DNA from 4 places in the Streptomyces sp. NPDC059256 genome. Region 2 is predicted to be linked to each of the others. Evidence: riboswitches for the same ligand, from Rfam matches in the RefSeq annotation. Region 2 holds a riboswitch; each other region holds the start of a gene.
The links. A riboswitch is a leader RNA that binds a small molecule or an ion and turns the genes downstream of it on or off. The one in region 2 is predicted to bind cyclic di-AMP.
Positions count from the first base shown of each region.

Region 1: another riboswitch for cyclic di-AMP. It lies ahead of ACFXJL_RS13400 (transglycosylase family protein); the one in region 2 lies ahead of ACFXJL_RS04590 (M23 family metallopeptidase).
Region 3: another riboswitch for cyclic di-AMP. It lies ahead of ACFXJL_RS19615 (LysM peptidoglycan-binding domain-containing M23 family metallopeptidase); the one in region 2 lies ahead of ACFXJL_RS04590 (M23 family metallopeptidase).
Region 4: another riboswitch for cyclic di-AMP. It lies ahead of ACFXJL_RS25015 (transglycosylase SLT domain-containing protein); the one in region 2 lies ahead of ACFXJL_RS04590 (M23 family metallopeptidase).

Region 1 covers NZ_JBHYZO010000004.1:434,922-442,110, reverse strand. Annotated here, with positions in the region: gene eno (phosphopyruvate hydratase) at 77-1,363, opposite strand; gene ACFXJL_RS13400 (transglycosylase family protein) at 2,063-2,761, opposite strand; cyclic di-AMP (ydaO/yuaA leader) riboswitch at 2,766-2,939, opposite strand; gene ACFXJL_RS13395 (transglycosylase family protein) at 3,205-4,179, opposite strand; gene ACFXJL_RS13390 (cytochrome P450) at 4,292-5,509, opposite strand; gene ACFXJL_RS13385 (nucleoside triphosphate pyrophosphohydrolase) at 5,965-6,939, opposite strand; gene ACFXJL_RS13380 (SurA N-terminal domain-containing protein) at 7,093-7,189, opposite strand, start outside.
Region 2 covers NZ_JBHYZO010000002.1:20,956-28,144, reverse strand. Annotated here, with positions in the region: gene ACFXJL_RS04625 (HNH endonuclease family protein) at 1-157, opposite strand, end outside; gene ACFXJL_RS04620 (hypothetical protein) at 418-657, shown strand; gene ACFXJL_RS04615 (YciI family protein) at 857-1,276, shown strand; gene ACFXJL_RS04610 (RNA polymerase sigma factor) at 1,287-2,519, shown strand; gene ACFXJL_RS04605 (MerR family transcriptional regulator) at 2,630-3,376, shown strand; tRNA gene ACFXJL_RS04600 (tRNA-Met) at 3,529-3,602, shown strand; gene ACFXJL_RS04595 (PP2C family protein-serine/threonine phosphatase) at 3,864-4,991, shown strand; cyclic di-AMP (ydaO/yuaA leader) riboswitch at 5,508-5,664, shown strand; gene ACFXJL_RS04590 (M23 family metallopeptidase) at 5,676-6,698, shown strand; gene ACFXJL_RS04585 (PrsW family intramembrane metalloprotease) at 7,148-7,189, opposite strand, start outside.
Region 3 covers NZ_JBHYZO010000008.1:66,850-74,038, reverse strand. Annotated here, with positions in the region: gene ACFXJL_RS19635 (aspartate aminotransferase family protein) at 90-1,508, shown strand; gene ACFXJL_RS19630 (XRE family transcriptional regulator) at 1,573-2,193, shown strand; gene ACFXJL_RS19625 (DUF6126 family protein) at 2,271-2,471, shown strand; gene ACFXJL_RS19620 (tyrosine-protein phosphatase) at 2,581-3,396, opposite strand; cyclic di-AMP (ydaO/yuaA leader) riboswitch at 3,813-3,991, shown strand; gene ACFXJL_RS19615 (LysM peptidoglycan-binding domain-containing M23 family metallopeptidase) at 3,995-5,017, shown strand; gene ACFXJL_RS19610 (SGNH/GDSL hydrolase family protein) at 5,247-6,011, shown strand; gene ACFXJL_RS19605 (STM4011 family radical SAM protein) at 6,110-7,036, opposite strand; gene ACFXJL_RS19600 (STM4012 family radical SAM protein) at 7,045-7,189, opposite strand, start outside.
Region 4 covers NZ_JBHYZO010000013.1:130,827-138,015, forward strand. Annotated here, with positions in the region: gene ACFXJL_RS25005 (DHA2 family efflux MFS transporter permease subunit) at 1-1,479, opposite strand, end outside; gene ACFXJL_RS25010 (MarR family transcriptional regulator) at 1,590-2,081, shown strand; cyclic di-AMP (ydaO/yuaA leader) riboswitch at 2,714-2,870, shown strand; gene ACFXJL_RS25015 (transglycosylase SLT domain-containing protein) at 2,874-3,638, shown strand; gene ACFXJL_RS25020 (HEXXH motif domain-containing protein) at 3,822-5,198, opposite strand; gene ACFXJL_RS25025 (FxsB family cyclophane-forming radical SAM/SPASM peptide maturase) at 5,195-6,295, opposite strand; gene ACFXJL_RS25030 (hypothetical protein) at 6,653-6,835, shown strand; gene fxsT (FxSxx-COOH system tetratricopeptide repeat protein) at 6,898-7,189, shown strand, end outside.

The sequences.
Region 1 (7,189 bases), on a different contig from region 2:
CCCGGCCGCGCCCCGCGACCGAGGACGCCTCAGCGTGCCTCAGCCCGTGCGGCGGGGCTGAGGTCGCCGAGGGCACTCAGTCCTTGAAGCGGGGGAACGCGCTGCGTCCGGCGTACACCGCGGCGTCGTCGAGGATCTCCTCGATGCGCAGCAGCTGGTTGTACTTGGCGACGCGCTCGGAACGGGCCGGGGCGCCGGTCTTGATCTGGCCGCAGTTGGTGGCGACGGCCAGGTCGGCGATGGTCACGTCCTCGGTCTCACCGGAGCGGTGGGACATCATGCACTTGAAGCCGTTGCGCTGGGCGAGCTCCACGGCGTCCAGGGTCTCGGTCAGCGAACCGATCTGGTTCACCTTCACGAGGAGGGCGTTCGCGGCGGCCTCGTCGATGCCGCGGGACAGCCGCTCCGGGTTGGTGACGAACAGGTCGTCGCCGACGATCTGCACCTTGGAGCCGAGCTTCTCGGTGAGGACCTTCCAGCCCGCCCAGTCGTCCTCGAACAGCGGGTCCTCGATGGAGACCAGCGGGTAGGAGGCGACGAGCTCCTCGTAGTACTCGGTCATCTCGGCGGCCGAGCGGGACTTGCCCTCGAACTCGTACTTGCCGTCCTTGTAGAACTCGGACGCGGCGACGTCGAGCGCGAGCGCGATGTCCTTGCCGGGCGCGTAGCCGGCCTCCTTGACGGCCTCAAGGATGAGGTCGAGGGCGGCGCGGTTGGAGTCGAGGTTCGGCGCGAAACCGCCCTCGTCGCCCAGACCGGTGGACAGGCCCTTCTGCTTCAGGACCTTCTTGAGCGTGTGGTACACCTCGGTGCCCCAGCGCAGCGCCTCCGAGAAGGACTCCGCACCGATCGGGGCGATCATGAACTCCTGAATGTCCACGTTGGAGTCGGCGTGCGAGCCGCCGTTCAGGATGTTCATCATCGGAACGGGCAGCAGGTGCGCGTTCGGGCCGCCAAGGTAGCGGAAGAGCGGCAGGTCGGACGCTTCGGACGCGGCGTGGGCCACGGCCAGGGACACGCCGAGGATGGCGTTGGCGCCGAGCGAGGACTTGTCGGGGGTGGCGTCGAGGTCGAACATCGCCTGGTCGATCAGGCGCTGCTCGGTGGCGTCGTACCCGACCAGCTCGGGGCCGATCTGCTCGATGACGGCGAGGACGGCCTTTTCGACGCCCTTGCCCAGGTAGCGGTTCTGGTCGCCGTCGCGAAGCTCAAGAGCCTCGAACGCGCCGGTGGAGGCGCCGGACGGAACGGCAGCACGACCCGTGCTGCCGTCGTCGAGGCCAACCTCGACCTCGACGGTGGGGTTGCCTCGGGAGTCCAGGATTTCCCGGGCTACGACGACGTCGATGGACGGCACGAGCATCTCCTTCTGGGATGTGACGCGTGGGGTGCAGGGTCTCTTTGGCCTTGCGGCATGAGCCTAACCGCCGTGCGGGTGCCGTTCGTCGGATGCCCGCCCCCTGGGACGAAAAAGGGGCCTGATAGGCAGGGCTACCGTCAGGTAGCGCGGCCGGCGGCGGACGCACGGACCGGGTGGAGCACGACCACCGTCCACACGATCGTGCGCGGGGGCCTGGGAACTGCTCGGCCGCCATGAACTGCTGGGCCTCTTTACAGCGCTGGGCCTGGGGTCCCGTATGAGCGGCCCGACCGGGTGCCGGCATGGAGAGGGACGAGGGATGACGAGGGATATGGAGAACCCCGGGCCGGCGCACTTGGGGGGAAGTGCACCGACCCGGGGTCGTTCGGGCCCCGGGGGAAGGGCCGAGGGGCGGCTCGACCGGGGGCGCAGGGTGTGGGGGCGATCGGCCAGGAGAAGGCGGCCGGCCCTACGACACCCGGCGAACTGCCGGGGCGGGCGTCAGGTCCGGTGCCGATCCCGGGGGGAGATGGATCGGCGCGGGACCCGGGCCCTCGTGCTCGGGGCTCCACCGAAGTGGTCCGAGCACAAGGCGCGGGTGGCCCGAAGGGGCTTCGGTCGGTCCGTACGACCTCGTGGGGGCTCGGTCGACGATCGGCCCGACCGGAAGTCAGCTCAGGGCGCTCCCGTTCCCGTCGGGGCTCAGCTCAGGTGGAGCTGCTGGCCCACGTAGATGACGTCGGCGTCGCTGATGACGTCCTTGTTGAGCTCGTAGAGCTTCTCCCAGCCGCCTTCGACCTGCTCGGCGTCCGCGATCTTGCTCAGGGTGTCGCCGGCCTTGACCTGGTACTCGCCGTCGCCCTTCTGGAAGCCCTTGGCCTTGGCGGGAGCCTCGGCGCGCTCGGAGCGGGTGGTGGGGACCTCGCCGCGCTGCGGCTGGGCCTGCTCCTGCTTGGGCTCGGCCTTGGGCGCCTGCTTCTTGGGCTCGGCCTTGGGCTGCGGGGCCTCGGCCGCGCCGCCACCGTACGGAGCGTTGGACAGGCCGACGCCACAGGACGGCCATGCGCCCTTGCCCTGGCCGTCGAGGACCTTCTCGGCGATCTCGATCTGCTGGGACTTGGACGCCTTGTCGGCGGTGGAGGCGTACTTCGTGCCGCCGAACGCCGCCCAGGTGGAGGCGGAGAACTGGAGGCCGCCGTAGTAGCCGTTGCCGGTGTTGATGGACCAGTTGCCGCCGGACTCGCACTGGGCGACCTTGTCCCACTCGGAAGCGGTGGCGGCGCTGGCGGATGTGGCGCCCATCAGCGGGGCGGCGACGGCGACACCGGTGACACCGGCGAGCGCCATGAGTCGGCTGGCCTTGCTGGGGCGGCGGTGCTTCGCCTTGCTGGAAAACAGCATGGAGTCTTCTCCTCACCGACGCCTACGAGGTGAGCTGTCGGGTTCGGGCCTAGTGAGTTGCCCGGCCGTGCGTCCTTGCGCACGGCTTCACCCCTAGCCGGTTCCCACCGTCGTCTCCAACGGCCTTCACCGGCACTTACCTTGGGTCCCCCGCTCCTGCCTTCGGCGCTCTGAGCGACGAGTTCTCCCCCCGACCGACGGCAGGATTCGGCGTGACGGTCGACGGTGCCCGCGGTGGCGAGCGGTTCAGACCGTAGGCATGACTCTCCCCGATGTTCAAAGTCGAACATCGGGGAGAAATCGCCCATCTCACCAAGGACACGGTTTGCATTTCCGCAGGTCAGCCGCGGAACGCAGGATTCCGGCGGGCCGGGTGAGCGAATTACAGCAAAGAGACGCTTGTCTCACTTCGTCAAAATGGGACAAACAATGACTAACAACCGCTACTTTGCGGCGAGATCGAGGCTCTGACCAGGGTGGATGAGATCGGGCTCGTCGCCGACCGTCTCCTTGTTGGCCTCGTAGAGCGCGGTCCAGCCACCGGGCAGCTCGTTCTTCTCGGCGATGGCCCAGAGGTTGTCGCCGGCCTGCACGGTGTACGAGCCGGGAGAGGCACTGGCCGTGCCGGGCTGCTCGGGGGTCGTGGCGCCCACGTCCGTGGTGCCGAGCTCCGAGCGGGCGCCCTCGCCCCGGGAGGGATGGGCGCTGTCGGTCTCCCGCGGCGTCGCGGCGTCGCCGACCGGCTCGGTCGGCGCGGCCGAGCCCGTCGATTCACCGGTGGCGGAAGCGGCGGGCTTGGACTCCGCCGATGCCTCGCCTCGGTGCTTGCCCGTGGCGCCGGCCGGCTGCGCCGGGCTGGACTGCGGCGACGCCTTCCCGGAACCGCTCGGGGTGCCCTTCGCCGGGGCCGGAGTCTTCGCCGGGGTCTTGGCGGGAGTGGTGCCGGTCGAAGCGGACGGCTTCGGGATCTCCGTGGGCTCCGCCGAGGGCTTCGGCTCCCCTGCGGGCTTCGCCGGAGCGGTGGCGGCCTCGGTGGGGTCGAGGGCCACCTCGACCCCGGCGAGGGTCGCGCACGCCCTCCAGGGCCGAATGCCCTCGGAGTCGACGACCTTCTCCGCGATGGCCTTCTGCTGCGCGGGGGTGGCGAGGTCCGCACGGGAGGCGTACTCCGTCCCGCCGAACGCCTTCCAGGTCTCCTGTGACATCTGGAGACCGCCGTAGAAGCCGTTGCCGGTGTCCGCGCTCCACAGGCCCCCGGTCTCACACTCCGCGACCTTGTCCCACGCGGTGGCTTCGACTGCCGACGCAGAGGTCGCGCCGAGGAGCGGGATCGCGATGGCGGATCCCGTCACCCCGGCGGCGACGACGAGTGCAGGAGCCTGACGGGGTCGGCGATGTCGACCATTCCCGGAGAGCATGCGGTTGCCTTTCGCGAGACTGCTGAGGACGCGCAGAACGTAGCCGCACTCGAACGTCTGTCACAAGTCGATGCAGCTGAGATTACGTCAATGTCACGTTTTTGATGGCTCGTCAGATGTTTCGGGATGTGAACTGAACGGGAAGGGTTCGCAGCCCACGCATGATGAGACCCCCACGCCAGCGCAAATCTGACGAATCCACGGCGAGTTGCAGATCGGGCAGCCTGCGCAGCAGTGTGGCGATCGCGGTCTGGCCCTCAAGTCGAGCGAGCGGTGCACCGAGGCAGTAGTGGATGCCGTGGCCGTATCCGAGGTGCTGATTGTCACGTCGGGAAAGATCGAGGACGTTCGGCTCCGCGAACCGCTCCGGGTCCCGGTCAGCCGCCGCGAGCACCACCAACACGGGGTCGCCCGCGCCAATCCGCTTGCCACCGATCTCAAGTGACTCGGTGGCAAATCGCCAGGTGGCGAGTTCCACGGGTCCGTCGTATCGCAGGAGCTCCTCAACTCCGGTTTCCAACAGCCCGGTTTCGCCCGCGGCAAGGGACGTCTGGAGGCGCTCACGTTGCTCGGGGTGGCGCAGCAGGGCGTAGACGCCGTTGCCGATGAGGTTGACCGTCGTCTCGAACCCGGCGAACAGCAGGATGAAGGCCATCGCCGCGGCTTCGTTCTCGGAGAGGTGCTCGCCGTGGTCGCTGGCCCGGATGAGGCCCGAGATCAGATCGTCGCCAGGATCTTCGCGCTTGCGATGGATCAGCTCGGCCAGATAGGTCCGCATCTTCTTGACCGATCGGGCGACCCCGCCGCGCGGCCCGCCGCCGTGCCGGATCATCATGCCGGCCCAGTCACGGAAGTCGTCCTGGTCCTCGGCGGGGACCCCGAGCAGATCGCAGATCGCATAGATCGGCAGCGGGAAGGCGAAGTCGTGAATGAGGTCTGCCTCCCCTTTCTCCGCGAAGGAGTCGATCAGGCGGTCCGTCAGCTCCTGAACGCGGGGGGCGAAGGCCGCGACCCTGCGCGGAGTGAACGCCTTGGCCACCAGCCGGCGCAGTCGGGTGTGGTCCGGTGGGTCGATGTTGAGCAGATGGGTCATCAGCTCGGCCTTGCGCTCGCCCGGGATGCCCGTCTTCCCCTTTGCATGTGCGGGCTCATCGTGGTGGGCGGGGTTCTTGGAGAGTCGGGTGTCCGCCAGTGCCTGTCGGGCATCGCCGTAGCGGGTCACCAACCATGCCTCCACACCGCTGGGCAGTCGGGTCCGATGAACGGGCGCGTGGTCGCGCAGCCAGGCGTAGGCGGGGTAGGGGTCGGTGGCGAACTCCCAGGTGAACAGCTCGGGCGCGGTGGGAGCGTCCGGGGTCGCGTCGGTGTCAGTGTCGGCGTCGGCGTCGGCGTCGGCGCCATGGCGGGGAGCGTCGGTCGCCGCGGACGGTGAAACGGAGGAGCCCGAAACCGGACAACCCGGACGTGAGGTCAGAGCCCTCGCCGCCTGGTCGGAAAAAGTGTCCGGATCTGAGCCATCACGGGCGGTGCCCGAGGGGCGATCGGAGGCATCGGAAGAACGGGCGGCGGGATGGGGCGGCGGGCCGGGCACGGGGGTGTCACTCACCCCTCGACGTTATCCGCCCCACCCGACCGAACTGAGCACGGTCCGCACCGATGCGCCGCCCGACACCCCGCACCCGCGCCACTGCTCGGTACTGAAATGTCCCCCGCGCTGTCGCTCTGTACTTACTCCTGCTCTGTACTTACTCCTGCTCTGTCTTCCGCCGCCGCTGCTGTCCTGCGCTACTGCTGTGCGGTCTGCTCCGCCTCGCGGATCGCGTCCCGATAGACACGGGCAGCCGCGCGCAGGGCGGACTCGGGGTCGACGCCCGCAGCCTCCGCCTCAACGGTCAGGGCGAGCAGCTCGTATCCGATGCCCTCGCCCTGGGGCACGGACACCTGGAGCCCTGCCGTCCGCACCCGGGACACGAGCTTCGCGGCGAGCGCCAACCCCGGCTGTCCGAGGGGCACGCCTTCGGTGATCGACGTGCGCTGCTTCTCCGTCGCCTTCGTCCGCAGCCAGTGCGCCTTGACGTCCTCAGGGGTCTCGGCACTGGCGTCGCCGAAGACATGGGGGTGGCGGTGGATCAGCTTGTCCACGATGGTCGCGGCGACGTCGTCGATGGAGAAGGGCTCTTCGCCGTCCTCCTGGGCGATGCGGGCGTGGAAGACGACCTGGAGGAGAACGTCCCCCAGCTCTTCGCGCAGTTCATCGCGGTCGCCGTCCTCGATGGCCTCGACGAGTTCGTACGCCTCCTCGATGCCGTACTTGGCGAGCCCCTGGTGAGTCCGGGTCGAGGACCAGGGGCACTCGGCACGAATGCGGTCCATCACCTGCACCAGGTCGAGCAGCCGGGCACCGGGGAGGTCGTAGGAGCCGGGCAGCAGCTCCAGATCAGGCATCGACTCCCGGCCCGATCCTGCGATCCGCGCGAGGCCGTCAGTCAGGGCGGACTCGCCCTCACCGGATGCCAGCACCACGACGGATGCGCCACCCGCGCAGGCGTCGACCACTTCCCGCGCGGAAGGCGCGGCGATCTCCACCGCGACACCTGCCTCGCGCAGATAGGGCAGCTGCGGATGCGCGCCGTCCGCACACAGCACACGGTCCGCGGTCCGCAGGGTGTGCCAGGCGGGCCAGGACAGCAGGCCGGGCGCCACACGGTGGCTCGCGGTCAGCAGGACGACGCGGCCGGTGGCGGAGGGTTCAGTGGTCACCCCTCGAACCTACCCCGGGTCGGTGACACTCCCACCGACCAGGCCGGTCCAACGATACGCAGACCCAACGGTACGCACACCGGCCGACGGGCGTCCGGCGTGCTCGCTCCGCCGACCCATCGGGCCGGAGCCCGATGAGATCCGGCAGAACGGCTAGGCGGTCTCGGCGGGCTGCTGCTCCTTGGTGACCTGAGTGATCCAGGGAGCCTTGTAGTCACCGAGTTCGAGCTTCTGGTTGTCCCAGACGCCG
Region 2 (7,189 bases):
GGTCGTACCCTTCCCTGCTCTCGGTCTCGACGGCCAGACGGCTGACTCCGACGGCGATCGGCACGGTCTCGGCCGCATGGGCGTTCGGGGTGGAGAGGAGGAGGGGAGCCAGGGCAAGTGCGGCAGCCGTGGAGGCGCGCAACAGGTTCTTGATCACGTCAACTGGGATACGGGCACTTCACCCTTGGGGGAGGGAGTGAACCGAACGGCTGCGCCATATGGGCCCGTGGGTTCACCCCGGCAGGCCGGTCACTCCGTACGGGCCCTGCCACGTCTCCGAGCGGCGAAGGCAACGCATCCGCCGCTCGGCACGACTCCCACGTCCGTCGTCGGCCACGGGTCCGAACGCGGCGCTCCTTGCGGGTTGTCCCTGCCCCCGTGCCGTGACCCCTGTGCCGTACGCCCGTTGTGTTCGGCATGACGAAGACTCAGCGCATCCTCACCGCAGTTGCCCTCGCCGCCGGTGCCTCCGCCATGGCCGTGTCCGGTGCGTCAGCCGCGGTCGCTGTCGACGAGCAGACGGCCGGCGGCTCCACCTCGCTGGGGCAGCTCGACCAGCTGAAGGAGCTCAACCAGCTGAACCAACTGATGACGGTGCCCCAGCACCTCGCTCCCCTGCTGGACCCGGTGGCCCAGGTCGCCGGCGCTGTCCAGTAGCGGGGCGCCCCGGCCCCTCCCAGCGCGCCCTTCGCCGACGGGACTGCCAGACGGACCACCGGACCACTGGGCGGCCGGGTCGCCGGGAAAAGTTCTTTGAACTTTCTTCCCGGGACCTGTCGAGAACCCGTGGTCGGCTCCGACGTCTCCTACGAGAGTCGCCCGGCCAGGGCGGCCCGTTCCCCCAAGGAGTGGCGTCATGAAGTATCTGGTGATGGTCCAAGGTGCCCAGGTCGACTACGAGGCCATGGGGGGCAAGGCATCCCCGCACAGCCCGGCCTGGAACGAGCAGGACCTCCAAGCGATGTTCGAGTACATGGGCGCCATCAGCAACGATCTGTCCGAATCCGGCGAGCTGGTCGACTCCCAGGGACTGACCGAGCCTGCGCAGACCCGGCACGTCAGCCTCGGTGCCGACGGGCGCCCCGTCATCACCGACGGCCCGTACGGTGAGACGAAGGAGGTCCTCGCCGGCTACTGGGTGGTGGACTGCGAGAGCCTTGAGCGGGTGACCGAGATCGCCGAGCGGGTGGCCCGCTGTCCCGAGCCCGCGGGCATTCCGGTCTACCCCGTGGTCATCCGCCCCATCCAGGACGCCGGCGGAGGCGATGTGTGCTAGTCACAACGGGATGAGACGTTCTCCGGATACCGAGGACCTGCTGCGCCTCAACGCGCCGCAGGTCCTCGGTGCGTTGGTACGGCGGTACGGGCACTTCGACCTGGCGGAGGACTCCGTACAGGAGGCGTTGTTGGCCGCTGCGATCCAGTGGCCCAGGACGGGGCCGCCGGACAATCCGCGCGGCTGGTTGATCAAGGTCGCCTCCCGTAAGTTGACGGACCTCCTCCGGGCCGACGAAGCCCGTCGGCGACGTGAGGAAACCGCGGCGAGCCTCACTCCGCGCGATGCGTTCACCACCGCTCCCCCCGACGAGAGCCTGGCTCCCATCGAGGACGACACGCTCACCCTGCTCTTCCTCTGCTGCCATCCCGTGCTGAGCCCCACCGCACAGGTGGCCCTCACGCTGCGGGCCGTCGGCGGACTGACCACCGCGGAGATCGCCCGGGCGCATCTGGTGCCCGAGGCGACGATGGCCCAGCGCATCAGCCGGGCCAAGCAGAAGATCAAGGGCGTGCCCTTTCGTCAGCCGGGCCCCCAAGACCGCGGCCAGCGGCTCGCGGTCGTTCTGCAAGTCCTCTATCTGATCTTCAACGAGGGGTACACGGCCACGTCGGGCAGCACCCTGCACCGCGCCGACCTCGCCCGGGAGGCGATCCGGCTCACCCGTGCCGTGCGCGCGCTGCTGCCCAGGGAGGGGGCGGTCACCGGACTGCTGGCCCTGATGCTGCTGACCGAGGCCCGTAGTGCCGCCCGTACCGGACGGCACGGTGACCTCATTCCACTGGCCGAGCAGGACCGTTCGCTGTGGGACGGGCGGACCATCGAGGAAGGCATCGCCCTGGTTGAGGAGGCCCTGTCGCAGGGGCCCGCCGGGCCTTACCAACTCCAGGCGGCGATCGCCGCCCTGCACGACGAGGCCGAGAGCGCGGAGGCGACCGACTGGCCGCAGATCCTCGCGCTGTACGACGTCCTCGTACGGCTCGCCCCCGAGCCCATGGCGGAACTCGGGCGTGCGGTGGCGGTGGCCATGGTGCACGGACCCGAGGCGGGGCTGGGCGAGGTGGCCGTGCTGGAGGACCGGCTGACCGGGCACCACCGACTGGAGTCCGTGCGCGCCCATCTGTTGGAGCGGTCAGGTGACGTCGAAGGGGCCAGGGCGGCCTATCTGCGCGCGGCGGGCCGCACCCTCAGCGAGCCTGAGGCCCGCTATCTGCTCACCAGGGCGTCCCGGCTCCCGTCCTGACCCCGTCCCGACTCCCACCCTGAGGTTCGGACCGCGCTTTCGGGTATCCGGGAGGACGGTGGGATGTCCGGCTTGACCTTTACGTAACGTCAAGTTCTACCGTTCAGGACATGGAGTGGTCGATCCAGGAGATCGCCCGGCGCGCCGGGACGACGAGCCGCACCCTGCGGCACTACGGCGAGCTGGGGCTGCTGGAACCCACCCGCGTGGGCAGCAACGGCTATCGCTACTACGGTCCGGACGCGCTCGTTCGGCTCCAGCGGATCCTGCTGCTGCGCGAACTGGGGCTCGGGCTGCCGGCCATCGCCGAGGTGTTGGAGGGCCAGCGCGACACCGCAGCCGCCCTGCGGACGCATCTGCGGCTGCTGGAGCAGGAACGCGAACGCATCGGGCGACAGATCGCCTCGGTGCGGACCACTCTCCACAAGACCGAGTCAGGGGAGGAGCTCATGGCCGAGGAAGTGCTCGACGGCTTTGACCACACGCAGTACGAGCAGGAGGTGTCCAAGCGCTGGGGACGGGACGCGTACCGCAAGGGTGATCAGTGGTGGCGTTCCCTGACCGATGCGGAGCGTCGGGAGTTCATGGCGCAGCAGACGACGATCGCCAAGGACTTCGCCCGGGCGCTCAAGGACGGGCTCGCCGCTGACAGCGAGACGGCGCAGGCGATTGCCCGGCGGCAGTACGACTGGCTTTCGGCGCTGGAGGCGCCGTCGAAGTCCCACTTCATCGGGTTGGGTGACATGTATGTGGCGGACGAGCGGTTCACCGCCGTCTATGACCAGCACGGTGTGGGGACCGCGGCGTTCGTTCGCGATGCGATGAGGGCGTACGGGGAGCGGCATCTCGACGACTGATCAGCGACTCTGTTCGGTACGCATATCAGGTCAGACCGGTGAACCGCGGGCGGAATCCCGCCGTCCCCGACGGCCCTGTCCGGGGCGGCGGAGGACCCTCGGCGCAATTGGAGTTGATCTTGCTCCGGATAGCGTAAGGTTGTGTTCAACGGCGCGGGGTGGAGCAGCTCGGTAGCTCGCTGGGCTCATAACCCAGAGGTCGCAGGTTCAAATCCTGTCCCCGCTACTAGTAAGACATTAGCCCGGCACTCTTTTGAGTGCCGGGCTAATGCGTTTTCTCGTAACTCTTGCCATCTCCGGATTTCGTTTCCCTCTCTTTTCGGCGCACCCGTCGTCTCTTGGGCGGCCGTCTCCCTGGCCGGTCGAATGTGGCTGGCTTAGCCCGGTTGGACGGTGGTGGCTCGCCACCTGCCCCCGTTGGAGCCAGCCTGAGGGGGGCGCGGGAGCCGTGTCCGCAGCCGTGGGCGGACCTGGCAGGAGAACAGTCTTGGGGCAGCAGGAGCAACAGCACCTCGGATTGGGCACCTGGCGCTTCGTCCGTACGCTGCCCGTTCTGATGATCGTCGGCGGTGTGGTCTTCGATGCCCTGACCCCGCCGATGTTCACCGCCGCACCCATGTTCGCGGCGGCGCCCCTGTTTGCCGCACCCTTCTTCTCCTGGGTCGCGACCCTGTTGACGGGGGGCGCCGCCCTGGCCGGAGTGATCGGGCTCCACTACGCCAAGCGCACCCTGTTGGAGCCCACCACCTACACCGAGATGATCACGGTGGTCACGGTCTCCGGGCTCGCCCTGCTGATCAACTGGGTCATCCAGCGGAGCAGCGAGCGGTTGGCGTCCGCCCGAGTGATCGCCGAAGCCGCCCAGCGGGCGGTGCTGCCCACACCCGCCGAGGACATCGGCGGCCTGCGGGTCGCCGCGCGGTACGAGGCCGCCGTCGCGGACGCCTTCATCGGTGGTGACCTCTTCGCCGTACAGGAGACGCCCCACGGTGTGCGGCTGGTGGTGGGAGATGTCCGGGGCAAGGGGTTGGGCGCCGTGGAGACGGTCGCCGTGGCCATCGGCGCCTTCCGGGAGGCGGCGGAGCAGGAGAGTTCGTTGGAGGGCGTCACCCAGCGGCTGGAGCGCGCGCTCACCCGCGAGGCGAACCGCCGGGAGAGCCTCGACGCCAAGGAGACGTTCACCACGGCGGTGCTGGCGGAGATCCCGCGCGGGGGTGGCATCGTCCGGATGGTGAACCGAGGGCACCCCGAGCCCTTGATGCTGTACGCCGACGGCCTACTGGAGGGGCTCCCGCCGACCGAGCCGGCCCTTCCGCTGTCGATGGGCGATCTGGGGACCTGGCCCGATCGGGCGGAGGAGTACCCGCTGCCGCCGGGGGCGACCCTGCTGCTCTACACCGACGGTCTCTCCGAAGCACGGGACGGGGCGGGAACGTTCTATGACCCCGCCGTATGGCTGGCGGGACGGCAGTTCGTCGGCCCGGGGGAACTGCTCGACGCACTCCTCGACGATGTCCGTAGACACACCGGAGGGGGCAGCTTCGACGATATGGCGCTGCTGGCGCTGGCCCGGCCGGCGGAAGGTGGTGCGGTATGGCGGGGGCGTGGCCTCTGAAGGCCCGGGCCCACGGCTAAGAGAGCCCCGGGTGCCCGTGGAGGCCCCCTCTCGGCCCTCAGGGGCGACCCGCGGGTCGGGTTCGGTCAGGGCGACTGCTTGGCGCGACTTCATCAGGGCGACTGCTCGGCGCGACGCGGTTCTACCCGGTGTAGCCGGGGTGCCCGGTTGCGCTGTGCGGAGCTGCTGGGTGTTGCTGGGTGTTGCTCAGTGGCTCGGTTTCGACGTGTTGACGCGTCGGCCCGTGGGTTGTTTCCGGTGGCCCTGGGAAGAGGCACCACGAGCCCATGCACTCTCCGTAGTTGAAGGGGAGCCCTGCGCATAACATTTGACGAACCGCCAGGGGTGTGACGCACGTCTTGTCCGGTTCAAGTCGCCCGAATCCGGCCGCTTGTGTCCGGGTAAGTCTGTGGCAAAGAGATTAAAGATCACTCAGAACAGCTTGGAATAAAGTCCTGGTGTCTATTAACGTTCGATAACGCAGCGCGGTCGTCCCAGCCGTCGTCAGGACGGCGCCGTGCTCATGCGCCGAATTCCGCAAGGGAACCGGGGAACCACTAATTGGGGTGAATCGGGCATATTCTGCCGTGCAGTTCGCGGTCGAAGACGCTCGTAGGAGACCTTCCTGCTCCGAACCCGTCAGCTAACCCGGTAGGCGAGAAGGAAGGAAAGGAGCACGCCTCAGTGGCGTCTAACAGTCCTGCCCCGGAAGCACCGTTCAAATCCGGCGTCTTCAGCGAAGAGGGTGCAGCCCGCTCCACCGGCGAGTGGAACCCCACCGCGGAGACCATCCGGCCGCGCGGTCGCCACAAGCACCGGGTCATGAAGCAGCGGGGCGGATTCGCCCGTAGCTCCACGGTGCTCGGCGTCGGTGTGATCGCGGCTGTCGGTGCCGGTGGCATGGCCACCGCCCAGAACAAGCCCGCCGTCTCCATATCGCTTCCCGACGCCATCACCGAGAGCCTTCCCGACTCCCTGAGCTCCGAGGACGCTCCGGAGGTCGATGAGTCCGCCTCCTACGCGGCGATGGGGCTCGCAGGCCAGGAGGTCAGCACAGGGCAGGCCGGTGCCGGAGAGGCACTGCGCTCCCGCATCCTCCAGCAGGCCGAGCAGCAGCAGGCCAGCGCCGACGCTGCGGCCAAGCTCGCCGCCGAGAAGGCCGCCGCGGCGAAGGCCGCACAGGATGCGAAGAAGGCCGAGGAACTCGCGGAGAAGAAGGCCGCGAAGAAGGCGGCCGATGCGAAGAAGAAGGCCGAAGCGGAAGCCAAGGAGAAGGCCGAGGCCGAGCGCCTGGCCAAGCTGGCCAAGAGCTTCTCGCTCCCCCTCTCCTCGTACACGATCACGGCTCGCTACGGCCAGTCCGGTCCGATGTGGTCCTCGGGCCAGCACACCGGCCTTGACCTCGCGGCCTCGACCGGCACTCCCCTCAAGGCCGTCACCAGCGGAACCATCAAGTCGGCCGGCTGGTCCAACTCGTACGGCTACAACGTCATCCTCAAGCTGAACGACGGCACCGAAGTCATGTACGCGCACATGTCGTCCATGAGTGTGAGCGCCGGCGCGAAGGTGAGCACGGGCCAGCTGATCGGCCGGGTCGGCGCGACCGGCAATGCCAGCGCCGCGCATCTCCACCTTGAGGTCAAGACCCCCGGTGGTTCGGGCATCGACCCGCTGTCCTGGCTGCGCGGCAAGGGTCTGACGATCTGAGCCACCGCTCGCGGTGACCGCGACCGTGACCGTGTCCACGTGTCCATATCGATGGGGCGAACGCGCCATGGACACGGACGGTTCAGAGGATCGGGTCGTGGTACCCGAGCCGCCCTGGCGGGCGGTGCGGCCACGACCGTCAGCCCTAGTGGGGCACTAGGTCCACTCAAGCTCCCTGCGCCATCCTGAAGGCGCACACACCGGCTTGCCCAGCCGGTATCCGAACTCCGGCAGCCCTGGCGCACACCCCCCGACGCCAGGGCTGCCGGTCTTTTCGCCATCGGGCACCGGCACCGCACCTCTTCCTCCGAGCGGACGGCCGGGCTCCCTTGGTGCTCCGAGCCGGTTGGCCACAGCGGCGTCATCGTCGGCGTTGTCAGACACGGTGTCAGTGGAGTTGCCAGTGCCAGTGCCAAGTGGCATGGGCAGAGCGCTGCGTTGCGTTGCGGTCAGCCGCGATAGGGGTTGTAGCCCTCGTAGTCACGGTGTGG
Region 3 (7,189 bases), on a different contig from region 2:
GCTGCCGAGGACCAGGGGGAAGGCGTCGCACCGACCTGGCCAGAACTCTTTCCCGTCACCGCGGCGCAGGCAGTCAAGGAGAACAACCCATGACCGATCCGCTGTCCTCGGCGAACGGGTCGGGCCCCGCCGGCTTCGACCTCACGGCCCTGCTCGCCGCACGCGGCGCCGAACGCTACGCGCTGCACGAGCGCCACCTCAACCCACAACTCCCGCGCATGTTGCGGACCATCGGATTCGACAAGGTCTACCAACGGGCCGAAGGCGCGTACTTCTGGGATGCGGAGGGACGGGACTACCTCGACATGCTCGCCGGTTTCGGGGTGATGGGACTCGGTCGCCACCATCCCGTCGTCCGGCAGGCACTGCACGATGTGCTGGACGCCTCACTGGCGGACCTGACCCGCTTCGACTGCCCGCCCCTGCCCGGGCTGCTCGCCGAGAAGCTCCTCGCCCACAGCCCCCATCTGGACCGGGTGTTCTTCGGGAGCAGCGGTACGGAGGCGGTGGAAACGGCCCTGAAGTTCGCCCGGTACGCCACCGGACGCCCTCGCATCCTCTACTGCGACCACGCCTTCCACGGACTGACCACCGGCTCCCTCTCCGTCAACGGAGAGTCCGGCTTTCGGGAGGGCTTCGCCCCGCTCCTGCCCGACACTCCCATCGCCCTCGGCGACCTCGACGCCCTGGAGCGGGAGCTCCGCACGGGCGATGTGGCCGCCCTCATCGTGGAACCCATCCAGGGGAAGGGTGTCCACGAGTGCCCGCCGGGCTTCCTGTACGCAGCCCAGGAACTGCTCCACCGGCACCGGGCGCTCCTGATCGTCGACGAGGTGCAGACCGGTCTGGGGCGGACCGGGGACTTCTACGCCCATCAGCACGAGGAAGGGGTGGAGCCCGATCTGATCTGTGTGGCGAAGGCGCTCTCCGGCGGCTATGTGCCGGTGGGGGCCACGATCGGCAGGGACTGGATCTTCAAGAAGGTCTACTCCTCCATGGACCGGGTGCTGGTCCACTCGGCCAGCTTCGGCTCCAACGCACAGGCGATGGCGGCCGGTCTCGCGGTCCTCTCGGTCATCGAGGACGAACAGATCGTCGCCAACGCCCGGGCGACCGGTGACCTCCTGCGGTCCCGGCTGGCCGCCCTCGTGGACCGATATGAGTTCCTCCATGCGGTACGAGGGCGGGGGCTGATGATCGGAATCGAGTTCGGGCGTCCCCAATCCCTGGCGCTGCGCAGCCGCTGGACCGTGTTGCAAGCGGCCCGCAAGGGGCTGTTCGCCCAGATGGTGGCCGTCCCGCTGCTGGAACGGCACCGGATCCTGACCCAGGTCTCAGGGGACCGGATGGAAGTGATCAAATTGATTCCGCCGCTGACGATCGGCGAACGCGAGGTGGATCGATTCCTGGCCGGCTTCACCGCGGTCATGGAGGACGCACACGCCGGCGGCGGCTTGATGTGGGACTTCGGCAGGACGTTGGTCAAGCAGGCCGTGGCCAACCGCTGAGCTGGGATTTTGCCTTTGAGGCACGAAACTTGCCTCAGAGGTACTTTCCTGGCGCAATGGACCCATGCAGAGTCCTCCCGGGGGCCATCCCCCGGACCTTCGAACCCGGGTCGGGGAGCCGCCGGCCGAGCTGCCGGACGTGGCGCCGCAACTGCGGGACCTGCGTCGCAGACGGGGGCTCACCCTCGAAGCGGCTGCCCAGCGCGCAGGACTGTCGCCCGCGCACCTGTCCCGTCTGGAGACCGGCCGCCGTCAGCCCTCGCTGCCGATGCTGCTCTCCCTGGCCCGTATCTACGGTACGACCATCGCCGAGCTGCTCGGCGAACTCGCACCCGAGCGCGACCCGGTCATCAGGGCCGGCGTTCGCGAGCCCGCCGTGGCCGACGGCTGGACCTATCACCAGGTGGGGACGCCCGGGCGGGCGATGCAACCCCTGCGACTGGTGGTTCCCTACGGCGCCCAGGGCGAACTGGTGCGGGTCCACCCGGGCGAGGAATGGCTGTACGTCCTGGACGGGCGCCTTCGGCTCAGCCTCGGGGAAGCCGTGCACGAACTGGGGCCGGGAGACAGCGCTCACTACGACTCGCTCACTCCCCACCGGATCGCAGCGGCCACCCGTGAAGGCGCGGAGATGCTGTTCGTCCACACCCTGCTCCAGAGTCCCGACCTCTATCCGCACGTCTGATCCAGCCGAGCGCCCGCCCGGAGCGATCCCCAGCACGCGGGACGAGCCCACCAAGACCGGAAGTCGAGAGGACCGCCATGTCAGAGAACCCCACCGCACCTGAGAACACCGTCGCACCCGAAAGCACCTCGGTGACCGACAACGCCGCCGTGGTCAGGAAGGGCAAGGAGAACGGACGGTTCCCCCGTGGCATCTGGGTGCGCCTCTTCGCCTATCTGATCGCCGGCCATGTCTTCGCCGGCTTCCTCTATCTCCTCTTCGAGATGGGCGCCAAGTAGCGACCGGTCATCGAGGCGGACGCCTGCACAGGCCGGCAGTGACCGCCGCGGGCGTCAAGCCGGCCATGGCCCGTGCCCACGGCCGTCAGGTTCGCCGCCCGCCCTGGGGTCAGACCTCGTCGAGCAGTCGGTCGCGCAACTGCTCCCGTGTCCGGGCAGTGATCCCCAGCCCCTCGGTGAGGTACCGCTCCGTCCCGCCCCACGTCCGGTCGATGGTCGCGAACGCGGTGTGGAGGTACTCCCTGCGCGCGTCGAAGAGCGGACTGAGCAGTTCCATCACCTCGGGCGACATCCCGGCCGGTGATGCATCACTGCGGTGCACCCGGTATCGCCGGTGCGGGTCGTTGGACTTGAGGTAGTCCGCCTCGATCGCGTCCCGCTCCACGCCGACCGCCAGCAGCGACACGGCTATGGAGAGCCCGGCGCGGTCCTTGCCCGCGGCGCAGTGCATCAGCGCGGGAACGCTGTCCTCGGCGAGAGCGTGCAGGACCCTGCTGTGCTCGCCGGTGCGTTCCGTGATGATCCTCTGATAGGAGTCGGACATCCGTGCCGCGGCCTGGCCGTCCCCCAGGATGGACCGCAACTGCTCGATGTCTCCGTCGCGCACCATCTGCCAGAACTCCGCGCCGTCCGCAGGGTCACTGAGCGGGAGATTGAGGTTGCGCACGCCCTGGAGGGGAATGTCCGGACCGTCGAGCAGCATGTCCGCCTCATTGCGGAAATCGAAGATCGTGTGCAGTCCCAGCGAGGACAGGAACGCGGCATCGCTTCCGGTCGCATGGGCCAGATGACCGCTGCGGAACAGCCGCCCATGTCGCACCCGACGTCCGTCCAGGGCCGGCAGGCCGCCGACGTCCCGGAAGTTCCGTACTCCGGTCAGTTCCGGCTCGATGGACGGGACCTGCGGCGGCAGCTGCTGCGTCACAGAGGCTCCTGAGGGTCACTGCCGTCGGCGCCGCTCGCCGACATTGGCGTGTTCTCGACGATACGACATTCGCTCATCAGATGATCATTTTGTGTGATCTCTGTTGGGAACTGATTGTTCCACCCATTACCTGTGAGGGACGCCCGGGCTGCTTCTGTCCGAATTGGGTACTTCGGTGGTTGGATGTCCTGCCTGTCGAGTGGCTGAGGGCCCGCTCGTGAGCGGGATCATAGTGGTGACCCTCAGTTGCGGCGCACCGCAGAGGATTCCCGACGGGGCGGCGGGAGTTGCCACATCGCCTTCCACGGAGTGTTACGGGAAATTCCCCCCGTCGTGACCTTTGTCATTGATCAGAAAAGGGCCCGGCTTGTTTGCCTGAAGAGGGCTCGATTACGGTCACGGAACTCCGGACGGATCGCCTAATCCTGCCGCCGCCCGGAATTCATCCACATCCACGCGTGGCAGGAGCGGGGGACCCAGGTAGTACGCCGATCCGGATTTCCGGACGGCTTGGGGTGAAGTCGCGCAGAAGTGCGGCCGGGCATCTCCAGCTCGAACCCGACAGCTCACCTCGTAGGCGCCGGAGAGGAAATGCGCCATGCCCGCAAAGGGTAAGCACCGCCGTACCAGGACCAGCACCATCACCCGGGGAATCGTTGCCGCCGGCACCGGTGGCGCAGCCATCGCCCTTCCGTTGATGGGCGCCACGAACGCCTTCGCCGCCGAGCAGACCGCCCCCGTCGCGGCACCCGTGGTCGCCTCGGCCGCCACCACCACCGCACCCGCGACGGCGCCCGCCGAGCGGGTGGCCACTCAGGTCACCTATCGGGTCGTCGCGGGCGACTACCTTTCCAAGATCGCGCAGGAGCACCGGGTCGACGGTGGCTGGCAGCAGCTCTACGCCGACAACCGTGACGCGGTCGGCGAGAACCCCTCACTGATCCACCCCGGCCTCAAGCTCACCATCGGTGGCGCGTCCGCCGCCGAGTCCAAGACGTCCGAGTCGAAGACGGCTGAGAGCAAGCCCGTCGCGCCGGCCAAGCCCAAGGTTGCCGCCGAGTCGAAGCAGGAGCGTCCCGCCAAGGTCGAGCCGAAGCAGGAGCGTCCCGCCAAGGTCGAGGCCGAGGTCAAGAAGGACGATGAGGCCCCGGTGGCCCAGTCGTCCGCCGCCCAGACCTCCACCGCCGCCGAGTCCTCCAGCGAGGCCACCGGCTCCGGCTGGGCCAGCCCGCTCTCCGCGGTCGGTGTCAGCACCTCCTACAAGGTCTCGGGCGCCATGTGGTCCAGCGGCTACCACACCGGCATCGACTTCGCTGCCGCCACCGGCACCATCGTGCGCTCGGTCGGCCCCGGCACCGTCGTCTCGGCAGGCTGGAGCGGCGCCTACGGCAACGAGGTCGTCATCCAGCACACCGACGGCAAGTACTCGCAGTACGCACACCTGTCCTCCCTCTCGGTCTCCTCGGGGCAGAGCGTGAGCGGTGGACAGCAGATCGGCGCGGTCGGTTCCACCGGAAACTCCAGTGGTCCGCACCTCCACTTCGAGATCCGCACCAGCCCCGGCTACGGCTCCGACGTCGACCCGGTGTCGTACCTGCGTCAGCACGGCGTCTCGCTCTGATCGAGTCGCCCTGACCCGGTGCCGGAGGTCGCGTGCGACCCCCGGCACCACCAGCACGAGGAAGTCCCCGTTTCGCAGCCGCGAAACGGGGACTTCCTCGCATTCCCAGGGATGCGCCCTTTTCCTGGTGGCATAGATCACCCGGCGTCAACCTCTCCTTACGGTCGCGTAGGTCACATCGCGGAGGACAAGATGAGTGGTCGTGGCAGGCGATTCGGGAACAGGGAGCATGAATACATTCGCGTCGTACGCGGCGATCGGCGACAGCTTCACGGAAGGGGTCGGGGACCCGGCACCCGACGGAACCTTCATCGGCTGGGCGGATCGATTCGCCGCGCTTCTCGGTGACCGAATGCCGCAACACACCTTCCGTTACGCGAATCTCGCCGTGCGCGGCAGACTCCTCGACCAGATCGTCGCCGAACAGGTGCCCCGCGCGAAGGAACTCGCCCCGGACCTGGTGACGTTCTGTGCCGGAGGGAACGACATCATCCGGCCGGGCAGCGACCCGGACGACGTCGCCGAGCGACTGGAACGGGCGGTTGCCGACCTCACCGACGCGGTGGGCACGGTCATGGTGACCACCGGTTTCGACACCCGGGGGATGCCGGTACTGCGCCATCTGCGGGGCAAGGTCGCCACGTACACAGCGCACGTTCGGGCGATCGCCGACCGACACGGCTGTCCGGTACTCGACCTGTGGTCCTTGAAGTCCGTCCAGGACCGTCGCGCCTGGGACACCGACCGGCTGCATCTGTCGCCCGACGGACACGCCAGGGTCGCGGTGCGCGCCGCCCAGGTGCTGGGACTCGACGTCACCAACGACCCGGACCAGCCCTGGCCCCCACTACCGCGACGCGGCACATTGGAGGTGCGGCGGGACGACATCTACTGGGCACGCGAGCATCTGGCGCCCTGGATCGGCCGCAGGCTCCGCGGCGAGAGCTCGGGCGACCACATCGAGGCCAAGCGCCCCGATCTGCTGCCCCTGTAACCCGCCCCCACCGCCCGGCCTCCGACCATGGAACAGGTCCTCCACCTTTTCCGTTGCGGTCCCGACTGCGGAGTGGTCCCTGCACCGGGCCGCCACGGTCACCTGGTCTGTCCGGCAGGCGGCCCGGCATCGGCATCCCGCGAACGCAGGATCGCCCGGCCCGGAGGCCGTCGCCCCGGGGCGGGCGAGGCCGGGATCCGCTCCAACACCCCTCCGGCGAAGACGTCGTACAAGGGCAGCGACTCCAGGTGGACGTATCCGATGTGGCAGTCGCACACCGCGAGGGGACACGGGCGCGGGCGCAGCGCCTCGCGGTAGGAGCCGTCGTAGAGGTTGCCCAACTCCGCGGGGACGAAGTGGCAGCGCCGTACCGTGCCGTCGCCGTCGACGGACACGACGGACTCCCCGGTCCGGCATGGCAGCCCGACCGATCGGTGCGCACGGCGGCTGTAGGCGAAGAGAGGGTCGAGTTCCGTCCACTGCGCTGCTTCGGCGTCCGTGTACGTGTGTCCCTCCGCCGCGTTGACCCAGAGGTAGACGTGATCGGGCAGGGCTGCGCGCAGTTCTCGCGCATGGTCGAGGTGCTCCGGTACGCCGACGATGCCCACGCTGAATCGGACGCCGAGCCCGGCCAGGTCCTCGCACTTGCCGAGGAACCGCTCGTAGGGGGTCTGCCCCGGGTGGTAGGTGCACCACAGCGCAAGGGTGGTGAGGTCCGCTTCGGCGAGCCAATCGGTGCGGCAGCTGAGATTGGTCTGGATCGCCACCCTGTGCACCTGTGGCAGTTGGGAGAGTTCGACGAGGGCGCGCCGGTACCAGGAGCGCACCAGACCCTCGCCCCAGGGTGTGAACAGGACCGACAGCCGATCGTCGCCCTGCTGGGACACCCAGGTGGTGAATCGTTCCAGCGCAGCCCGGTCGGTGCGCAGTTGCTGGGGGGTGTCGCGGCGCTTGGCGAACGGGCAGTAGGGGCAGTCGTAGTCACAGGAGGCCAGCGGACCCCGGTAGAGCAGGGTCAGATCCATCGGACCGCTCATTTGGACTCGTACTCCGCCATGGCCGTGCGAACCGCCGGGGAGAAGAGCTCCGGCCCCAGCGCGTCCGAGTGCGCCAGCCCTTCCGCACTGAGCTTCATCCGCCCGGGCGTTCCGCTCTCCAACCAACCGAGTGCGGCGAAG
Region 4 (7,189 bases), on a different contig from region 2:
CGCGGCATCGGCCGCGTCGGCGACCGCAGCGGTCCGCGGATCCGCCGCGAGGGGCCCGATCGCCGCTCCCGCACTGTCGGTGACGGCCCGGGTGAACTCCTCGGCCTGCGCGGCAGGCACCTCGATGCGCGTGAGACTGGCCCGTAGATCTGCACTGAGTGTGGTGAAGAAGACCGTGGTGAGCACGGCGATGCCCAGGGCCGCCCCGAGTTCGCGGAAGGCGCTCTGCATACCCGATGCCTGTCCGGCACTGCGCTCGGGAACCTCGGCAAGTACGACATGGGTGACCTGGGCCGTGGCGAAGCCCACGCCGATGCCGTACAGGAAGAGGACCAGCGCGATGGACCACCATGAGCTATCCGTGGCGGCCATCAGCCCGAGCCAAGCCAGCGCGACCACCTCCAACACCAGACCGATGCGCACCTGGTCCAGCGGCGAGACCTTGGCAGTCATACCGAAGCTCGCCCCGCTCGCCACAAAACTGCCCACCGCAAGGGGGACCAGGGCGAGCCCCGCTTGGAGCGCGCTGTACCCCAGGGTGAACTGGAGCCAGAGCGGGAGCACCGCGATGATGCCGAACTCACCGAGCCCGATGATCACGGTGACGACATTGCCGTTGCGGAACGAGGCGATCGAGAACAGTCGGACGTCCATCAGGGCGCCCGCACCGTCGCCCCGAGTGAGCGCCTTCTGCCTGCGGAAGAAGACCTGGAGCACCAGAACCGAGAGCACCAGCGCCAGCAGCGCGGGCGAGGGGCCACTCGACCACGAGAAACCCCACATCTCCAGCGGTCGAATGACGGTAATCCAGCCGTAGGTCCGTCCTTCGACGAGCCCGAAGGCCAACAGCCCGACCCCGAGTACGGACAGCGCTCCACTCAGCGCGTCCACCCGGCCACGGCTGCGCGGCGAGGGGGCGAGCCAGGCGAAGGCACCCGCCACGATCAGTGCCGAGAGGGGGACGTTGATGCCGAAGGCCCACCGCCACGAAGCGTGCTCGGCGAGCCATCCGCCCAACAGCGGGCCGAGTGCGGCGGCGGCGCCGATGGTCGACCCCCAGACGGCGAACGCCTGCCCACGTTCCTTGCCCGTGAAGGTGGCGTTCAGTAGGGCCAGGGAGGTGGGCAGGATCATGGCCGCGCCGACCCCTTGGAGGAATCGGGCCAGGATCAACCATTCACCGGTGGGCGCCAGCCCCGCCACCACGCTGGTGGCGCCGAACACCACCACACCCGCGATGAAGACGCGACGCGCACCCAGGAGGTCGGCGAACCGTCCCGCCAGCAGGAGCAGCGCCGCGAGGACGATGGCGTAGGACTCCTGGATCCACTGCACCTGGACCGAGCTGATGCCGATGTCCTCGATCATCGGCGGGACGATCACATTGACGATCGTGGTGTCGACCACGATGAGGGCCACACCGGCCGCGATGGCGATCAGACCGAGCCAACGCCGGGCGGGGGAAGAAGGAGCAACCACTAGATACCTCCACCGTAAAGTAACTTCGCGGTGAAGGTAATGTGATCGACGATAGGTTGTCAATGCGTCGTCATGGCTCGTCGGCGCGAGGAAGCAGAGGAGGCGCCTCGATGGAGGAGTCGATGACGCCCGACGGTGTCGCGGCCCAGCGGGAACGACTGGCGGAGGAGCTCCGCGCCTACGGCGCGAGCTTCACCGAACTCGGCCGGCGCTTCGCCGTGACGTTGGGCGTGCACTCCACGGACGCCTTCGCCCTGCTGGAGATCGCCTCGGCCGAGGAGTCCGGCACACCGCTGTCTCCCGCCCTGCTCAGCAGGCGTATCTCCCTGACATCGGGCGCCATGACCACCCTGCTGAACCGCCTGGAACGCGCGGGCTACATCTCGCGTTCCCGCGAGCACAGCGACCGCCGCATCGTCACCCTGCGCGCCAGCGTCCAGTCGAAAGAGCTCGCCCGGTCCTTCTTCGAGTCCGTGAACGCACGACAGGACGCCATCCTGGCCGAGCACCCACCCGAGCTACTCGACCGACTCCAAGGCATCCTCGCCCAGCTGAGGGCCACCATGGACGCCGACCCTCGAACCGAGCACCCGGAGGGTTAGCAGCCCACGAGGGGCTGCCGGCACTTCAACGCCCCCACCACCGGCGCGGCCCACTCCCGCCACCGACCCATCGGCCCGCTCGACCGTCCGGGATTCAGACCACCTGCCGGCGCTGCCCGCCCATACCCGTTCCCACACCGCGCGACGGGCGGGACACCCCCACGAGCCGCCGCCCCTCCCCGCCGACAGGCGACTGACCGACGCCCGCAGAGCGACGTCGAGACTTCCTGCCGGATCGAGTCGGGCCACTGACACGCACCTGCTCGCCAGCCCCCGCCGCCACGACGCCACACCCGTACGACGCGAAGAATCTGCCCCATTAAGTCTGAATTGCCCTCTTAAGGGCTCTCGCCACACTGAATGGGCAAGCCCCGCAAAGGATCATCTCTATCAGGTAACGAGAAATTGCGTGACTTGGGTCACGCAGGGCAAAGAATTGATCTTTCCTAGCAACCCCACAACGCCTTCACAGAAGGAAAGTTGAGCATCCGGGCGAAATCCCAAAAGGGAGAGCTCCGAGGCAGGAAATGATCCAATAGCCATCCGAACGGAATTCGAGTCTTGTTCCATTCCCGTTCTCTCGTCTACGGTCATCCTCGAATCCGGACGGACCGCCGAATCCTGCCACCGTCCAATAAATCCCACTCACTCACGTATGGCAGGAGCGGGGGAACCAGGTAAGTCGCCGTCCAGCAATGGAACGGCTTGGGGTGAAGTCGCGCAGTGTGCGACCGGGCATCTCCAGCCCGAATCCGACAGCTCACCTCGCAGGCGACGGAGAGGAAATTCGCCATGCCTGCATTCGGTAAGCACCGCCGCCCGCAGAACAGTTCAATCGCCAAGGGCCTCATGGTCCTCGGGGCAAGCGGGGCCCTGCTCGCCATCCCCGCCCTGGGCACGGCCACCGCCCACGCGGCTCAGCCGACCAGCACCAAGGCCGCCCCGGCAGTCATCGCCCAGCAGCAGGTCAGCAAGCAGGTCACCGCCAAGACGTACTCCGTGGTCGCGGGTGACTCCCTCTCCCAGATCGCGGCGGACCACCAGCTGAGCGGCGGCTGGGAGAGCCTGTACGAGCAGAACCGCGAGGCCGTCGGCGACGATCCCTCGCTGATCCACCCCGGTCTCAAGCTCTCTCTTGGCAAGGTCGGCAGCAAGGCCCCGGAAAGCACTGCCAAGACGGCCACGATCGCTGCCGAGCCCGTGGCGTACAGCGCCCCGGCCGCGGCTGTGACCTACGCCAACAACCTCGACGGCTGGATCAAGGAATCCCTTGCCGTCATGGCCGAGCACGGCATTCCGGGAACCTACGAGGGAATTCACCGGAACATCATTCGTGAATCGTCGGGCAACCCTCTGGCGATCAACAACTGGGACTCCAACGCGATAGCCGGAACCCCTTCCAAGGGTCTCCTCCAGGTCATTGACCCGACGTTCCGCGCCTACCACGTTCCCGGAACTTCGACAAACAGCTATGACCCGGTCGCCAACATCACGGCCGCATGCAACTACGCAGCTGACCGATACGGTTCGATCGACAATGTCTTCGGGGCCTACTAGGTCGCCTATTGAGGCTTCATCAGCTCATTGAAGACTGCTCAGCTGAGGCCCTGGAATCCGTCTTGTCACGGGTTCCAGGGCCTCGCTGCGTTTCCCACGCCGACACCCACAGGACACGCATGCGCAGTCACCTGCCGGTGCAGGCAGGACGAGTTGGCCGCCGGGCAGTGGAGTCCGCAGTCCTCACCACCGCGCACCGTGGTCGAGGAGCCAGCGATCGCGGTGCTCATCACCGAGTTCCCTCGCCCGTGCCATCGCCGCACGAGGTACCGGCTCCCGGGCCAGTTCCGCGAGTGTGCTGCGCATCTGCTCGGCGAACCTCCGCCCGGCTTCGGTGAGACATCCGCCCGCCAACAGCGTCTCGTTGGCCTCCTTGGCGGCGTCCCGCCACCGCGCGAACTCCACCACAGCCCGCCAGGCGGTTGCTCTGTCCAACGACGCCCGGCGCTGCCGTCGCCAGAACTGAGCCACTCCCATGTGTGCGTACACACCGTGCAGCAGCCCGCCCGGGGGGCGGGGGTCCTCGCGCCAGGGCGCGTAGAAGAGTACGCCCGATTCTCGTACGACGAGGTCGACGAGGTGGGTGAGTGCGCTGAGCTTGTTGTGCTGGAGTTCGTGCACCAGCGCCAGGGCCAGATCGAGGGGGGAACGCGGGACCGAGAGAACCGAGCAACCGAACGCCTCGTCCGAACTGCTGGAGATGTTGCGGTCGGTGGGCGCACCGGTCGGCACGATCGCACGGTACGCGGATCGGGCCTCGACCGCCTGCCCCGGATGAACGGTGTGCAGGAGTTGCCACGCCTCTTCGAAGACACACCGCCACCGCTGCCACTGACACGCGGTCAACCTCCCTGGATGCCCACCGCCGGGGAGGAGGTGCGGATCGAGGTCATCCAGCAGGAGTGCCGGGCCGTCGGTTGGAGCGAGAAGTGCGCGCAGGGCCAGCCAGGGCGTGCCGGCATCCTCGTGTGAGAGGGCGTGGTCGGACCGTTCCCTGGGGATCCGCACCATCGTGGCGCCGCACTGAACGGTCGGCGAACCGCCTGTGGTCGACACCAGGGCCGGTTCGCCGTCGGATGCCAGGGGGAAGCGGGCACGCCCCAACGACGGCAGGAGCAGCCCCCCGCTGTGGACCGTCAACCGGACGGCGGCCGGCAGCCCGGTACGCACGGCTGCCGCCGCCGCCACTGCGGTCAGGGCATCGAGCGAGGGCGGTGGACCCGCCGTGGATCGATCGGTCATCAGTTGGTTGAGGGCCCAGAGTTGGGCGGGCCCGACGGAGGGGTACGTCAACACCTCATGGACCACGGCAGGGGCCCGGCGGTGCGCCGCACCCAGCAGTGACCATGCGTCGCGCGCCTGTGCGGCGAGCGTCCCGCCTCGCAGTTCGGCCTGTTCGACCACGGCCCGGGCGAGGACGACCCGCCGGCTGTACTCGGCATTGCGCAGCAGGGAGAGTGCCCGGGGGCCACCGTTTCCGGATGCGATCTCGTGGAACACAGCGCCGTCGAGCCGGTGGTGAGGAGGGGCGGGCTCGTGCGGGGTATGCGGAGGGTTCATCGTGACGGCGTTTCGGTGGGTGCAGGGGCCGCGCGGAGTCGGTCGACATCCTGCGCCACCCGTCGCCGCACATGGTCGATGAGCGCGGTCAGATCGGGGCAGTAGACGCTGGGATTGACGAAGCCGGTGCCGTCCGCTCGATACCGGTGGGCGTAGTGTCCACCGCCGCAGACCCGTCGTAGCCGGCAGCTTTGGCAACCGGTCGCGAGTGCGGCGAGTCCTGAGCGCCTCGCCACCAGTGCGGAGTGGTTCAGTGCCCGGTCGAAGGGGTCCCTCAGTACGTGCAGCGCGGTGGCGGCGGCGCCCGGATAGGTCGTGCGCAGGGTGTCGTCCTGGCTGATGGAGCCGTCGGTCTCGATGACGACGTAGCCCAAGGGCTCCAGACCGAGTCCCTCCACGACGGCGCGTCCACCGAGGAGCAGCGCGACGATCTGTTCCAGGATTCTCACCCGGGTCTCCTGGACCGGTGCGCCGTACCACTGTTCGAACACCTCGATCAGCCAGTCGGCGTATGGCGTATCGGCGCTGGCTGGATTCCGCCCCGGTGGCGGCGTGGACCAGTTGCCGTGCGGAAGCAGGAAATCCACCATGGGCGGGCGGTGGCGCAGGAGCGCGCGATAGGTGCGCACCGGGTCGTTGTCGAGGTCGATGGTGCACAAGAGCCCGCTGAACAGGGGACGGTAGGGGCCTTCGGCGATTCGGTGCACCGCCGCGGCCACCTGGGCGTGACTACCGCGGCCGTCGGCTCGTCGACGGTGGCGGTCGTGCGCGGTGCGGTCGCCGTCCATGCTGATGCCGACCCTGACGTCGAGTTCGGCGAAGAGTGCGAGGTATTCCTCGTCGAGCCGGACCCCATTGGTCTGAATCGCATAGGTGAGCTGAACCGTCTCATCCACTTCGCGGCGAATCGCTCTCACCGCACTGCTGATGAATTCCCTGCCCGCCAGCAGCGGTTCACCGCCGTGCAGAACGATTCCCAGGGCGCCAAGTCCATGGGTGCGGGCGTGTTCGCCGATGCGCCGCGCCGTGGACTCCATCACCGCGGGTGACATCGTGCGCGGTTGTGTGCGCCAGACCTGATCGACACTGCGGTACATATAGCAATAGTCACAGGCGAGATCACATCTGCCATGGATTTTGATCACGAAATTGCGGAACGGAATCTCTTCTGGTCGGGCTGGATTCACGTACTGCACGGTGCGTGCACCTCTCGTGAAGGAGCTCTGGCCCGCCCAGTCCGACGGATGGCGTGGATTCAGTATTTTCAGCGGCTGATTGGCCCGTCAAGGTCAGGAATCGGCCGTCGTACAGGAATGCCAGCTTCCGTGGGGCGTCCGTCGGTTCTCCTGGAACCTGGCGGAGTGAGCTGACTCAGCGTTACAATGTACGCGCGTGTTGCCCCCGCCTTGTGACCGGTTTCTGTGAATCTCGCGAGAAGGGTGGTCGATCTCCCGATGACGGAGCCGGCCGAGGCACCGAATGATCTCGATTCCCCATTGGTCGATCTTTCTGGACTGCCATTTGAAAAGATCGCACAACTTCCCCAATCCGCGTTGGGTTTCACCCTGCGCAGACTCCATGAAGTGGCCGAACGGCCGGACCGCATCTTCACCGCGGACTATCAGGACCTCATCTGACGCCTTCACAGATCCCGCAGAGATCCCCGGCCCCGGTGATCCCGACCATGGAGCCAACGACGATGTCGATCTTGTCCGATGCCGGCCGTGACAACGGCCGTACCCGGGTGACCCTCTTCTGCTCTACCGCCGAGAACATCGGGCAGACCACGACGGTGGTCAATGTCGCCCTGGTCATGGCCGAATCGGGGCGTCGTGTGCTGATCGTGGACACCCGGCAGTCGGACATCAGGGCCTTTCACTATCTCGGTTCACTCTCCGCGGGCACGCCCAACAGCGACCCGGATTCGACCAGATCGTCGGGGGCCGCGCTTCCGCCGCCTTCGATATGGGACGTCTCCCTCCACGGCCGCC